One region of the Brevundimonas sp. VNH65 genome, then DNA from elsewhere that is predicted to be linked to it. Evidence: riboswitches for the same ligand, from Rfam matches in the RefSeq annotation. Region 1 holds a riboswitch; the other holds the start of a gene.

Region 1 (7,029 bases):
CTGCGCAAGGCGCTGGAAGAGGGCGCCCCCCAGCATGTCGCCGGCGGCGAGGTGCAGGGCCAGGCCTTCTATTGCGCCGCCATCCTGGGGACCCCAGCCCTCTGGGCCCCGGCGCGGGAGGCGATCCGCACCGGCAAGCTGTCCAAGGCCTGGAGCCATGCGCGCCGCGCCCTGAAGCGCGCCTTCACCGGCCGCCTGCGCTATCAGCTGGACGGCGGACGCCTCGGCAAGACCGAGGCCCTGGTCCTGATCAGTCCGATGATTTCGCGCGCCCTGGACGAACCCATCGGCCTGGAGGCCGCGGCCATGGACCCGCACGATACCGGCCAGGCCTTCCGCCTGGCGGCCACGGCCCTGTTCAGCGACTGGCGCTCGGACGCCTCGGTCACGACCCGGCCGGCGCGGCGCATCGAGGTCCGCTCACGCTCGCGCATCCCGGCGGTGATCGACGGCGAACCCGTCCAGCTGCCCCCCGAGGCGGTGGTGCGGTTCCTGCCCAAGGCCTTCCGCGCCCTGGCCCCCCTGCCGCCCGCCGCCGAGGACAGCGTGTGACGAGCCATCCGGATCGCGACGGGCGCCTGCTGCAGTTCTCGGACGTGCATTTCGGGGTCGAGCACAAGCGCGCCTGCGCCGCCGCCCTCGAGTACGCCCACGCCTCGGCCTGGGACCTGATCCTGATCACCGGCGACGTCACTCAGAAGGGGCTGCCGGACGAGTTCGCCGCCGCCGGCGCCTGGATCCGGGCCATGCCCGAGCCACGCTTCGTCATCGTCGGCAATCACGACGTGCCCTACTACAGCCTGTCGGCGCGCCTGTTCGCCCCGTGGAAGGCGTTCGAGACGGCCACGGGCCATCCCGCCCACGACGGAGAATTCGTCAGCGACGAGGTGATGGTGCGGGGCGTGACCACAGCGCGCGGCTGGCAGGCGCGGCTGAACTGGTCCAAGGGCGTCATCGACCTGGACCAGACCCGGCGCGCGGCCCAGGCCCTGCGTCAGGCCCCGATAGGGGCCCTGCGCATCCTGGCCTGCCACCACCCGCTGATCGAGATGATCGGCGCCCCGATGACCGGCGACGTCAAACGCGGCGACGCCGCCGCCCTGATCTTCGCCGAGGCGGGGGTCGACCTGATCATGACCGGCCACACCCACATCCCCTTCGCCCTGCCGATCGAACTGGGCGACCGCTGCTCCTATGCGGTGGGATGCGGAACCCTGTCGCATCGCGAGCGGGGGGCTCCGCCCAGTTTCAACCAGGTCGAATGGACGGCGCACGAAGTGGTGGTCACAGCCCTGGCCTGGGACGGACACGGCTTCGCCCCGTCGCGCACCTGGCGCCTGCCGCGCCGTCAGGACACGCGCCACGCCGAGACCGCCCCCGATCCCATCCGCCCCGGCGCGCGCGAGCGGGCCGGGACCTGACGCAGGGGCGTCGGTCCGCCCCACATCCCGGAAATGAAAAGGGCCGCATCCGAAGATGCGGCCCTTGTCGTGCGGTCTGACGCCGAGGTCAGATTCGCGTGCCTCGCCCCCTCAGGCCGCCCGCCACCAGCGAGACGACGAACAGGATCAGGGCGATGATGGCGACGAATTTGGCGATTTCCATCGACATGCCGGCGATGCCGCCAAAGCCGAGGACGGCCGCGACCAGCGCGACGACGAAGAAGATGATGGCCCAACGCAGCATGACAGGTCTCCTCAACGAGAAAGGGTGAGTATTCCGCTTCACGTCAGGACGCCCTGACGCCGTGATATTCAAACGTCATCACGGCCACGTCGTTCCCGATTGAGGCCTGGCTGAGTCGAAATCCGGCCACGTCTCAAACGAAATCGGCCCGATCCAGGGATCGGGCCGACGGGAGTCTTTTCCGGGCAAGAAAACTGTCAGCGACGGCGCTTGCCGTAGCCCCGGCTTTCCATCCGTTTCTCGGTGACCATGCTGGCCACGATCGCCGCCAGGGCCGGATTGCGGACCAGGAAGAACAGCGCCCCCAGACCCAGGCCGGCGCCGACGATCGGACGCTCGCGGATCAGGTGGACGGCGCGGCTGGCCAGGCTTTCCGGCTCATCCTCATCGTCATCGTCGTCGTCACCCACGATCCCGCCGTCCTTGAGGAAGACCAGGGCGATGACCAGGGCGACCAGTCCGAACAGCACGAACGTCAGGGACGCCGCGCCCAGCGGCGGCAGCACCAGGGCCAGACCGTAGAAGACGGCGGCGCCCAGGGCGACCACGGCCACGAAGGCGGCGCCGGCGGCGGCGAAGCCCGCCACCAGCTTGCGGATCAGGCTCTTGCCGATCATCAGCGACGGCGGCCGGCGAGCAGCAGGCCGATCACCACGCCGACGCCCAGGGCGATGGCCGTGGACTGAACCGGGCGCTCCTGCACCCGCTCGGTCAGATAGCGTTGCGCCTCGTCCAGACGCTCGGCGGCGTCGTCATAATATTCGCGGCCGCGCACGCGGGCGGTGTCGTAATAGCCGCGGGCGCGTTCACGCAGCTCGTCCGACTTCTCGCGGATGGCGGCCTCGGCCTCGGCGGCCTTGGCGCGAGCGCGGGCCTGGGCGGCGGTCGCCTTTTCCTTCAGGCGGGCGGTCTCCTCGCGCGCGCCCACCTTCAGATCCTCCTTGAGGGTCTTCAGGTCATTCTTGATGTCTTCGCGCGCTTTGGTGGTGGCCATGTTGAAATGCTCCTTGCGGTCAGCTTGACCGTAGATAGGCGACTATCGCTGTCAACGCCACCGCGGGCGGGCGGTTCCGAGGCGTCTTGCCGCGCACGCGCCCATCCCGCTTTCGGCGCACAGGGTTCCGCCGGTAAGGTTTGGCCAACTTTCGGGTGAGCCTCCCTTAAGCTTTGCCCGCCACTATGGCCGGGTGAGATCGTCCGCCGCCCCGTCCGTCGCCGCCAGGCTCGCCATCGCCGTGGTGACCGAGCCCGAGCGCGCCCAGATCGCGGCCGGCGGACCGCCGCCCGGCGTGCGCGAAGAGGCCCTGCGCGTCCTGCTGCAGACCGCCGCCGACGCCGGTTGCGCCATGGTCGCGACGCGGCCCGAGGGCGACAACGAGCGGCTTCTGGGCCAGGCCTGGCCCTTCCCTACCCCCTTCGCCGTCACCGCGCGCACCGTGCCCCTGTCCCAGGGCCTGGACCGGGTCGAGGCCCGCGCCCGGCGCTCGCTGGAACGTCTGGGCCTGCCGCGCGGTGAGACCCTGCTGGTGTCCAATCCGTCGGATCTGGCCGGCGCCGAGGGCCGCGCCCTGTGGGACCGGCTGAACGCGCTGAAGGACCGGGGGCTGTTCCGCAAGATCGGCGTCTGCGCCACCGTCGAGGACGGCCCGGCCCTGCTGGCGCGCCGGTTCCAGCCGGACGTCATCCAGATTCCCTGCAACATCCTGGACCAGCGGGCGGCCGAGGACGGCGTGCTCGACGCCCTGGCGGCCCTGGGCGTCGAGATCCACGTCGCGGCCCCCTTCGTCAGCGGCCTGCTGTTCATGGCCGGGGACGCCCTGCCGCCCGAATTCCAGCCCTACGCCGCCGCGCTGTCGCGGGTGAGGCGCCGGCTGGCCGAGGCGCGGATCGATCCGATGCAGGCGGCCCTCGCCTATGCGCTCAATCTTCCGGGCGTGGCCGCCGTCGTGGCCAGCGTCGCCTCGGCGGCCGAACTGCGCGCCATGCTGGCGGCGGCCCACGCCCCCCGGCCCGATCTGGACTGGGGGACCCTGGCCCTGCCCCAGGCCGCCGACCTGTCCCGCGCCCTGCACGGGACAGGCCTGACGCCGATGGACGACGTCCGCCGGATCAGTAGCGCAGCCTGACCCCGACATAGGCCGACCGGCCCGGCTCGCCGTAGCCGAGCACCTGCTGATAGTGTTCATCGGCCAGATTCTCGACCCGCAGCGTCGCCGCCACCTGATCCGACAGCCGCCAGGCCGCGTTCAGATTCGCCGTGACGAAGCCCTCGCGGGTCGGCGCCGTCGCCGTGTTGTTGTCCGGCTCGTCGCCTTCGGCCCGGATGGTCAGGGCGCCCGACAGGCGTCGGCCGGTCCAGCCCAGGGTCGCCGACCCCGAGTGTTCGGCCACGCGCGCCAGAGGCCGATCGTTGCTTTGATCCCGGGCGTCGGTCCAGGCATAGGCCAGGCTCAGGTCGAAGCCGCCCCCCAGACGCGCCCGGCCTTCCAGTTCGACCCCGTCCGTCCGGGTTTCGGCGATGTTGACGTAGTAGCTGTCCCAGGTGACCGGATCGGAGACATAGGTGATCTGGTCCTCGACATTCAGGCGATAGACCGTCGCCCGACCCTCGATGCGGCCGTCGGCCGAGGCCCAGCCGATCGCCGCCTCGACGCTGTCGGCCGTTTCCGGACGCAGGACGGGGAAGGGCGCGGACGAATAGCAGAAGTCGCAGACCGCCTGGCTGATCGACGGCGCCTTGAAGCCCGTGCCCCAGGCGCCCGACAGGATGAAGCCGCCGCCCGGTTCGAACGCCGCCGACAGGCGGCCCGTGGTCTCCGATCCGAAGTCGTCCGTGTCGTCCCAGCGCAGGGCGCCGGTCAGGTTCAGCCGCTCGGTCGCGTCCCAGTTGGCCACCGCGAAGACCGAGGTCGCGCCCAGTTCCTCGGCAAGCCCGGACGACAGGCTGCCGGACGTGTCCTCACGCTCGGCGCCGAAGGCGTAGCGCAGGCTGTCGCTCAAGGCCGCGCCATCCGCCTGCCAGCGCCACACCTGGCGGTCGGCCTCGAAGTGCGAAGGGAAGCTGGAGACCGTGTCGCGCACGATGTCCGAGGCTGCGAAGCTGAACTGATGATCCAGACCCAGCAGGTTCAGGCGCGCCCGCACCTGGCCCGACCACTGCTCGCTTTCGGTCGTGTCCAGGGTGTCGGCCAGGGCGTAGGTCGGGGCGGGGAAGCCGTCGATGTCCGCCCGGCTCTCGGACCAGCGCAGCGAACCGTCCAGGGTCAGCCCGCCGGAGAAGCCGTAACGCCCCTTGGCCCCCAGGGTGGTGTTGTCGAAGCCGTCGGCCTCGTCATTGCCGTCCGCCTCGTCGGCGGCCGAGATCCCGTCGGTGTGGAAGCGCGAGGCCCAGACCCCGAACGCGGAGGTCTCGTTGGCCGTGCCGACCGCCACCCGGCCGCGCAGGGTGGAGAAGCTTCCCGCCTCGCCCTCGGCGCGGATACCGTCCACCTCGCGGGTGGTGAAGGCGATCACCCCGCCGATGGCGTCCGACCCCCACAGGGACGACTGCGGACCCGACAGGACCTCGATGCGATCGACGTCGCCCAGCTCGAAGCCGGAGAAGTCATAGGCGCCGTTGATCTCGGCCGGATCGTTGACCGGAACCCCGTCGACCAGGACCAGGGTCTTGCCCGGCGTGGCGCCGCGCATCCGCACCTGGGCGACGCCGCCGAACGCCCCCGTGCGCACCACCGACAGGCCCGGCACGTCGGCCAGGATATCGGCGGCGAAGACCGCGCCGCGCTGCTCGATGGTCGCGCCGTCGATGACGCGGGCGCCCGGGGTTTCGGACACGACGGCGGGCAGGCGGGCGGCGGTGACGACCACATCCTCGACCTCGGTCGGGTCGGAAGACTGCGCGCCAGATTGCGCCTGGGCGGCGAAGGCGGTGAAGACGGCCAGGGCGGCCGTGGAGGCGAAGAGAGAACGCTTCATGGAGCGTGTTCCTTGACGGTCCGGGCGACCGCGCGCGCCGGGACGTGAAAGCGACCAATCCGCCCTGATCGGATCAGAACGGCGCAGAGATCGGGTCGCTTCGACGGAACATCCCTGCGGTCAGCAGGGGGCAGGCCCCACGCCTCTGTCTGGTCCCGGACAGCGGACGAGCGACGGGGGCGGCCAGGTCTCCTGGCTTGCGGGTCGCCGGATCGCCGTCCTCGCCTTCCCGCTTGCGCAGTGACGCCGGGATCGCTCCCGGATCGGACGACGGCCCTCGCCGCCTACAGTTGCGGGCACAGCCGCGGTGTCTGACCGCGTTCCCTTAACCGCCTGACCGCGCCTTTCGCAGATGCGAAGCGTCGCGGCAAGCCCGGACGAATCGCTTGAGCCGCCGGGTCCGATCCGTCACCTTGCGCCCTTCATGAACGCCCCTGTCGCTCACCCTCCCGCCATTGAAGGCGTGACCCCCGTCATGGGTCAGTATCTGGCGGCCAAGGCGGCCCAGCCGGACGCGGTGGTCTTCTTCCGTATGGGGGACTTCTACGAGCTGTTCTTCAAGGACGCGGAGATCGCCTCGGCCGCCCTCGGCATCGCCCTGACCAAGCGCGGTAAGCACCAGGGCGAGGATATCCCCATGGCCGGGGTGCCGGTCCATGCGCTGGACGGCTATCTGGCCCGGCTGATCCGCCTCGGCCACCGGGTCGCCATCTGCGAGCAGATCGAGACTCCGGCCGAGGCGAAAAAGCGCGGCTCCAAGGCCATTGTGGCGCGCGATATCGTCCGCGTGGTCACGCCCGGCACCCTGACCGAGGACAGTCTGCTGGACGCGCGGGGCGCCAATCGCCTGGCCGCCGTGGCCGTGCGCCGGGGGCGGGCCGCCGTCGCCGTGGTCGAGCTTTCGGCCGGCGCCGTCGACTGCCTGGCCTGCGACCTGGGCGACCTCGCCTCGGCCCTGGCCGCCTTCCGTCCGTCCGAGGTTCTGGTCCCCGACAAACTCTATTCCGACGAGGCCGTGCGTCCGGCGCTGGACGGCTCGGGCGGTCTGGTCCAGGCCCTGGCCTCGGCCGTGGCCGAGCCGACCGCCGCCCGGTCGCGGGTGGAGCGTCTGTATGGGGTATCGTCGCTGGACGGCTTCGGCGCCTTCGAGGAGGCGGAGGTCTCGGCGCTGGGTCTGATCGCCGCCTATCTGGAGACGACCCAGGCGGGCAAGGTCCCGGCCCTCGCCCCGCCTCGTCGCTCGACCGAGACGGGCCGCCTGGCCATCGATCCGGCCACCCGGACCTCGCTCGAGATCGACCGCAGCCAGAGAGGAGAGCGCGAAGGCAGCCTGCTGCACACCATCGACCGCACCGTCACCTCGGGCGG
Region 2 (7,029 bases), on a different contig from region 1:
CCCAGGGTGGAGCCACCGACGTGGCGGTGCACGAGACCTGGGTTCTGCCGCCTGTGGTGACCGTCCAGTACCGCCCCCTGACACAGGGCCGCTTCAGCCCCTATGTCGGCGCCGGCGTCAACGCCATGCTGTTCTACGGCGGGGATGACCGGAACGGCTTCAACGTCGAGCTGGACGACGGCGTGGGTCTCGCCGCGCAGGCGGGAGCGGACATCGGCCTGACCGGTCCGTGGAGCCTCAATGTCGATGTGAAGAAGGTCTGGTTCAGCACCGACGCTTCCATCAACGCCGGCGCCCTGAAGAGCGACGTCGACCTGGACCCCTGGGTCGTCTCCATCGGCGTCGCGCGCAAGTTCTGATCCGGTCCGGCCGATCCGTCATCCCTCCTCCACAGGAACGGCCGTCGCGGGTGATCCCTGGCTTTCCCGGGATCACCCGCCCTTCTTTACGGACGGCGCCGAGGCCTGGAACACCTCCCCGCAGCATTCGCTGAAAATCACCCTCGCGGGCCGAACAGGATGATCGCGGCGCCGATCAGACAGGCCGCCCCGCCGATCAGGTCCCAGCGGTCGGGCGAGGCCTTCTCCACCAGACGCATCCAGATCAGGCTGGCGCAGATATAGACCCCGCCATAGGCGGCGAAGGCGCGGCCTGCCGCCTCGCTGGGGACCAGGGTCAACAGCCAGGCGAAGACCGCCAGGCTGACCGTCCCGGGCACGATCCACCAGACTGAGTGGCCGCTTCTCAGCCAGGCCCAGAAGGCGAAACAGCCGGCGATCTCGGCCAGAGCGGCCAGGGGATAGACGAGGGCGGTTTTCATGGCGTCCATGGGCGGCGGGGAGAAGGCCCACCGTGTCACGCCGGCGCTCGCGACGAAAGGCGGGCGGTCGGCGCAAGCTCGCCTTGCCGCGACCCCGTGACTGGACTACCCCTGTCGGCGCGACAGGTTCCCCGGCGTCGTCCAGGCCTCGGGGTGAAAAGGGAACGGGGTCCAAAGCCCCGACTGCCCCCGCAACTGTAGGCGGCGAGCCGTGCGCCGGACGCCACTGGGAACCGGGTCCGTCAGGGCTGCGCCCCGGGAAGGCGGCGCGACGGCGACGACCCGCGAGTCAGGAGACCTGCCCGTCGCCGTCGTCCTTCATCCGGCCGGGGTGCGTCGGAGGAAGCGGGCCCGCCCGACCGACGACAGCCGTTCGTCGTCCCAGGTCCGCCCGAAGGTTCGCCATGCCGTCAGCCGCCCCGTCCCTTCGCCGCCGCGCCCTGCTGACCGGCGCGATCGCCCTGGCGGCCGCACCGGTTCGCGCCGCCGACCGGCCTCGCCGGATCGTGTCCCTGAATCCCTGCCTGGACGTCATCCTGATCCGCCTGGTCGCGCCCGGCCGGATCGCCGCCCTGAGCCGCTATTCGCGCGACCGCCACGGCTCGACCATCGCCGAAGCGGCGCGGACCCTGCCCTTCACCCGGGGCACGACCGAGGAGGTTCTGGCCCTGCGGCCGGATCTGGTCCTCGGGGACCAGTGGGGCGGGGCGCGGACCGCCGCCGCCCTGGGCCGTCTCGACATTCGCGTCGAACGGTTCGACGTGCCCGCGACCGTGGCCGCCAGTCTGGAGCAGGTCCGCCGCGTCGCCGCCGTCGTCGGCGAGCCCGCACGCGGCGAGGCCCTGGTCCGATCCATTGATGCCGTGCTGCGCGACAGCGCTCCAACGCCCGGCCGCCGGACGATCCCCGCCCTCGTCTTCATGCCCGGCGGCTTCGTCTCGGGGCCCGGCACCCTGATGGACGAAATGATGAGCCGGATGGGGCTGGCCAATGTCGCCGGCCGCTATGGGCTGACAGGCTCGGGAACCCTGTCATTGGAACGGCTGATCGCCGATCCGCCCGAGTTGCTGCTGACCGGCGAGCCCTGGCCCGGATCGCCCGGTTGGGCCGAGCGGACGATGCGCCATCCGGCCCTGGACCGGCTGGCGCCGCGCCTGAACCGGGCGGTGTTTCCCGAGAAGCTGATGTTCTGCGGCGGGCCGGTGCTGATGCAGACCGCTCGCGCCCTGGCCGCCGCGCGTCGCAGCGTGGAGGGCCGCGCATGACGTCCGCCCGACTGTATGCGGCCCTGCTGACTGGACTGGCGCTTCTGTTCGCGCTCAGCCTGACGGCGGGGCCGGTGTGGGTTCCCTTCAGCGCCTGGACCTCGCCCGACCTCGATCCTCGCTGGGCCATCGTCTTCGAACTGCGCCTGCCCCGGGCGATCCTGGCCGTGCTGGTGGGGGCGGCGCTGGGTCTGTCGGGGGCGGCGCTGCAGGGCTATACGCGCAACCCCCTGGCCGATCCTGGCGTGCTGGGCGTGTCGTCCACCGCCGCCCTCGGCGCGGTCATCGCCCTGTACTACGGCGCCACGGTCGTCAGCCCCTGGGTCCAGCCCTTCGCCGCCATGGCCGGCGCCCTGATCGGGGTGGCGATCCTGTTGCTGCTGTCCGGCGGCGGCTCGGGTCTGGTGGGCTTCATCCTGGCCGGGACGGTGCTGAACATCATCGCCGGCGCCGGGGTCTCTCTGGCCCTCAGCCTGGCGCCCAATCCGTGGGCCGTGGCCGAGATCGTCAACTGGCTGATGGGTTCGCTGGCCGACCGTAGTTTCGACGAGGTGGGACTGGCCCTGCCCTTCATCGTCGCCGGATGCCTGCTGCTGGCGGCGACGGGACCGGCGCTGGACGTCCTCACCCTGGGCGAGACCGGCGCCCGTTCCCTGGGCGTCTCCCTGCCCCGCACCCGGGCCCTGCTGGCGCTCGGCGTCGGTCTGGCGGCGGGCGGCGCCGTGGCGGTGACGGGCGTGATCGGCTTCGTCGGCCTGGTGACGCCGCATCTCTTGCGCCCTCTGGTCGGGGCGAGGCCGGGGGCCCTGCTGCTGCCCTCGGCCCTGGGCGGCGCCGCCATAACCCTGGCGGGCGATGTTCTGGTGCGGCTGATCCCGGCGGCGGTCGAGATCCGTCTCGGCGTGGCCATGGCCGCGGTCGGGGCGCCCTTCTTCCTGCTGATCCTGCTGGCCGAGCGGAGGCGGATGGCATGAGCCCGGCCGATCTGTCCTGTCGCGACCTGTCGCTGCGGCTCGGCGGCCGCAGGGTCCTGAACGCCGTCAGCCTGTCGCTGACCCCCGGCCGGGTCACCGTGGTGCTGGGGCCCAACGGGGCCGGAAAGTCCACCCTGCTGCACGCCCTGGCCGGACTGACCGCTCCGGCCTCGGGCCAGGTCCGGATGGGCGAGTCCGATCTGCGGATCCTGCCGGACCGCGACCGCGCCCGCCGCCTGGCGGTCCTGCCCCAGACGCCCGAGATCGCCTGGCCGGTGACCGCCCGCACCCTGGTCGGCCTCGGCCGGGCGCCCTTCACCGGCGCGCGGGGCCTGACGCGCGAGGATCAGGCCGCGGTCGATCAGGCCCTCTCCGCCGCCTCGGCCGTCGAACTGGCCGACCGGATCGTGCAGACGCTGTCAGGCGGAGAGCGCGCCCGCGTGCTGATCGCCCGCGCCCTGGCGGGATCGCCGGAATGGTTGCTGGCCGACGAGCCGCTGACCGGCCTCGACCCCGCGCATCAGATGGAGGCGGCCCGCCTGTTCCGGTCGCTGGCCGATCAGGGGCGAGGCGTCGTCCTGACCCTGCACGACCTGACGCTGGCGTCGCGGCTGGCCGATCGGATCGTGCTGATGGCCGATGGCGCGATCCTGGCCGATGGGGCGCCGGAAGACGCCCTGACGCCGGCGAACATCCGGGCGGCCTACGGCGTGGACGCCCGGATATACGAGAGCCCCGCCGGCCGCCTGATCGACATGCTGCCGTCCTGACCAACGCCTGCGCTGCGCCTTCGACGAGTCAAGAAAATGGCCGCCCTTCCGGAGAAGGGCGGCCCAGTCTTTGACGACACGTCGGGGAGGAAAGTGACGCGCGTCAGCTCAGGAAGGCAGGGTCAGAACTTGTAGTTCAGACCGATCAGGAAGGTCCGGCCGTAGTGCTGGTAGTCGATGGTCTGGCGCTCGTCGCCGTTCTGGAAGGTCTGGAACGGTTCGTCGTTCAGGTTGTTGGCCTGGGCCAGGATCGACAGGCCCTCCAGCCAGCCGGACTGGAACTCGTAACCGATCTGGGCGTCGATCACATTCTCCTCGGCGACCGAACGCAGGGTCCGGCCGTTGCCGAAGCCGGCCACCTCGCCCAGGAAGTCCGAGCGGTAGCGGCTGGAGACGCGAGCCTGGAAGCCGGCGCGTTCATAGTAGATCGAGGCGTTGACCACCGTCTCCGACAGGCCCGGCAGGGTGGTCGGGGCCTGGGTCGGATCGGGCTGGATCTCACTGTCCGTCGCCGAGGCGCTGAACTGCATGCCGAAGCCGGTCAGCATCGGATGGAAGATGTCGAACGGGGTCGAGATCGCGAACTCCACGCCCTTGATCCAGCCGCCGTCGCCGTTGTCCGGCGCGCCGACGATCCCCTCATTGATCACCGGGGTCACGCCGCCGGTGGGATAGCCGGTGAAGTCGAAGATCTGGTTGCGGTTGTACACATAGGTCTGCAACTGCTTGTAGAAGCCGGCCAGCGAGACATAGCCGCGACGGTTGGCGAAGTATTTCTCGATCGAGATGTCGGCCACGTCGGCGATGAACGGCCGCAGCTCGGGATTGCCGCCGCCGCCGCCCCAGGGCGAGTTCACGTCGGGACGCGCGCCGGGAATGTTGAGGGCGGTGTTGAAGCTGTAGTTCCGCGAGGCGCGCATGTCGTCCATGCGCGGCCGGGCCAGGGTGCGGGCCGCGGCGAAGCGGGCGAACAGGTCGTCGCCGATCTCCAGGATGAAGTTGGCGCTGGGCAGGAACTCGACATACTCGGCGCCGCCGGTCACGGCCACGGTCTCGGCCACGCCCGGGCCGATCTGGCGCGCGGAGAAGCCGTTCGACGACTGGTCGGTGTGCACGTACTGGATGCCGACGTTGCCGGTCAGGGGCAGGCCGAACAGGTTGTGGTCGATGTCGGCCTTGATGAAGGCGGTCGTCACCTTCTCGGTCACTTCCCAGTTGCCGGACAGGACGTCGGCGTTCGGGTTGCGGATCAGGTTCAGCAGGCCGCTGTTGACCACGCCCAGGGCGTCGTAGCTGATCATCTGGGAGATCCCCAGATAGCCGAGATCGGTCGGGGCCAGCAGGTATTGCGCCGGCACGGTCAGGTCGCCGCCGCCGGGGACGCCCAGATAGAACTGGTCGTTGACGAAGTCCTTCTGGCGCTCGGTGTAGTTGACGCCGTAGGTGATGGCGCTGAACGGGCTCTGGTGCAGGGCGCGACGCGCCTGGAACCGGGCGGCCTTGATCTCGTCGGTGATCGACGGGGTGTTCATGTAGCCGGCCTGACCCTCGGGGATGACGTCCCCGCCCCAGCCCTGGGCGCTGGTGATCTTGATCAGGTTGGGATCGGCGTAGTTCAGCTGGCTGGTGAACTCGGTGACGCCGTTGTCGGTCAGACGGAAGCCCAGGGTGTCCAGCGCGCCGTTGATGTTGCGTCCGGTGCCGGCGTTGGTCTCGAGGATGATGTCCTCGCGCTCGACCTTGGAGTAGCTGAGGTCCGCCGTCAGGGTCCAGTCGTCATTGGCGACCAGTTCGGTGTTCCAGCCGATCGAGGTGATCTCGCTGTCACGCTTGTTCAGGTCGTTGCGGACCACGCCCTTGATGTTGTCCCAGGTGCCCGCGACGATCAGGCCATCCTCGACCGTATAGCCCGGACGCAGGGACGGGCCCGGACGGCAGACGTTCGGCGTCGCCACATTGCCGACCGAGGCGCAGTCGCCCGACGATCCGCCCCAGGCCAGGGGGAATTCGATGCCACGGAGGGTCTGGGTGTTTTCGAACTTCGAATAGAAGAGGTCGAGGGTCGAGTGGAAACGGTCGTTCGGCGCCCATTCCAGCACGCCCATATAGCCGTCGCGCTCCAGCTCCGACGACATGACATAGGGCTTCACGCCGCCGGTCAGCAGATTGCCGTCGCTGTAGTTGGGATAGCCCCAGGCGTTGAACCGCTCGGACTGGTACGGCGACGACATGTGAGCGTAGCCGAGGGCCACGCCGATCGTGCCGTCGGCGAACTGGTCGATGTAGGACAGGGTGAAGCGGTTGCCGTTGTCGGTCGTGCCCGAGTTCAGGGCGCCGATGTCGTTCCACTCATAACGGGCGTTGGCGGCCAGGGCGCGACGGCCGTAGGCCAGGGGACGCACCACCCGCATGTCGACGGTGCCGGCTAGGCCCTGGCCGATCAGGCCGGCGTCCGGGGTCTTGTAGACCACGACGCTGGACAGCAGTTCTGACGGATACTGGTCGAATTCGACACCGCGGTTGTCGCCGGTCGTGACCTGTTCACGGCCGTTCAGCAGGGCCGTGGTGAAGTCCGGGCCCAGGCCGCGGATCGACAGGGCCTGCGAGCGGCCGTCCAGACGCTGGGTGGCCAGACCGGGCAGGCGGCCCAGAGATTCGGCGATCGACATATCGGGCAGCTTGCCGATGTCCTCGGCCGAGATGACCTCGACGATCGAGGTGTTGCGCGCCTTGGCCGAGATCGAGGCCTCGATCGACCGACGGATGCCGGTGACGACGACTTCCTCGACCTGGGTCGCGTCCTCGTCCGGCGTCGCCGGCTGGGACTGGGCGGCGGCGGCGCCGGCCGTCAGGGCCGCGCTCACGCCGAGGGCGACGCCGGACAGCAGCCGTGCGCGCGTGGTGAAACGAGTGAACATCTTCATCCTCCCTGGAGCCGACGCGTTTCTGTCGTTGCGATCTCGGCTTCCGCAAATCTATGCAAACTTATGACAACCTTGCAAGCCCGTAATGTGGCTGTGTCACAAATTCGCCCGAGATCACCCTGGCTCAGTATCGGATTCAGCCTTGTTTGCGCCGCAACATCGGCGAGGAGACTGACGCATAGCCCGCACCAACGGCGGTTGACAGCCGCAAGAGTTGCTGCAAAATCTTGCAAACACGAGAGATCGACGGTCAAGCCGGTCCGGATGTCAGGGAGG

Evidence for each region. A riboswitch is a leader RNA that binds a small molecule or an ion and turns the genes downstream of it on or off. The one in region 1 is predicted to bind cobalamin.
Region 2: linked by a shared signal. The riboswitch ahead of ACO2Q1_RS15265 (ABC transporter substrate-binding protein) and the one ahead of ACO2Q1_RS04845 (TonB-dependent receptor plug domain-containing protein) in region 1 are both predicted to bind cobalamin.

What each region holds. Positions count from the first base shown of each region.
Region 1 covers NZ_JBMSDX010000002.1:195,998-203,026, forward strand. The annotation lists gene ACO2Q1_RS04815 (diacylglycerol/lipid kinase family protein) at 1-552, shown strand, start outside; gene ACO2Q1_RS04820 (metallophosphoesterase family protein) at 549-1,421, shown strand; gene ACO2Q1_RS04825 (DUF1328 domain-containing protein) at 1,510-1,686, opposite strand; gene ACO2Q1_RS04830 (hypothetical protein) at 1,884-2,303, opposite strand; gene ACO2Q1_RS04835 (DUF883 family protein) at 2,303-2,680, opposite strand; gene ACO2Q1_RS04840 (aldo/keto reductase) at 2,874-3,812, shown strand; gene ACO2Q1_RS04845 (TonB-dependent receptor plug domain-containing protein) at 3,796-5,661, opposite strand; cobalamin riboswitch at 5,826-6,018, opposite strand; gene mutS (DNA mismatch repair protein MutS) at 6,086-7,029, shown strand, end outside.
Region 2 covers NZ_JBMSDX010000011.1:80,453-87,481, reverse strand. The annotation lists gene ACO2Q1_RS15275 (OmpW/AlkL family protein) at 1-359, shown strand, start outside; gene ACO2Q1_RS15270 (YnfA family protein) at 497-820, opposite strand; cobalamin riboswitch at 928-1,140, shown strand; gene ACO2Q1_RS15265 (ABC transporter substrate-binding protein) at 1,225-2,085, shown strand; gene ACO2Q1_RS15260 (FecCD family ABC transporter permease) at 2,082-3,059, shown strand; gene ACO2Q1_RS15255 (ABC transporter ATP-binding protein) at 3,056-3,829, shown strand; gene ACO2Q1_RS15250 (TonB-dependent receptor) at 3,952-6,747, opposite strand.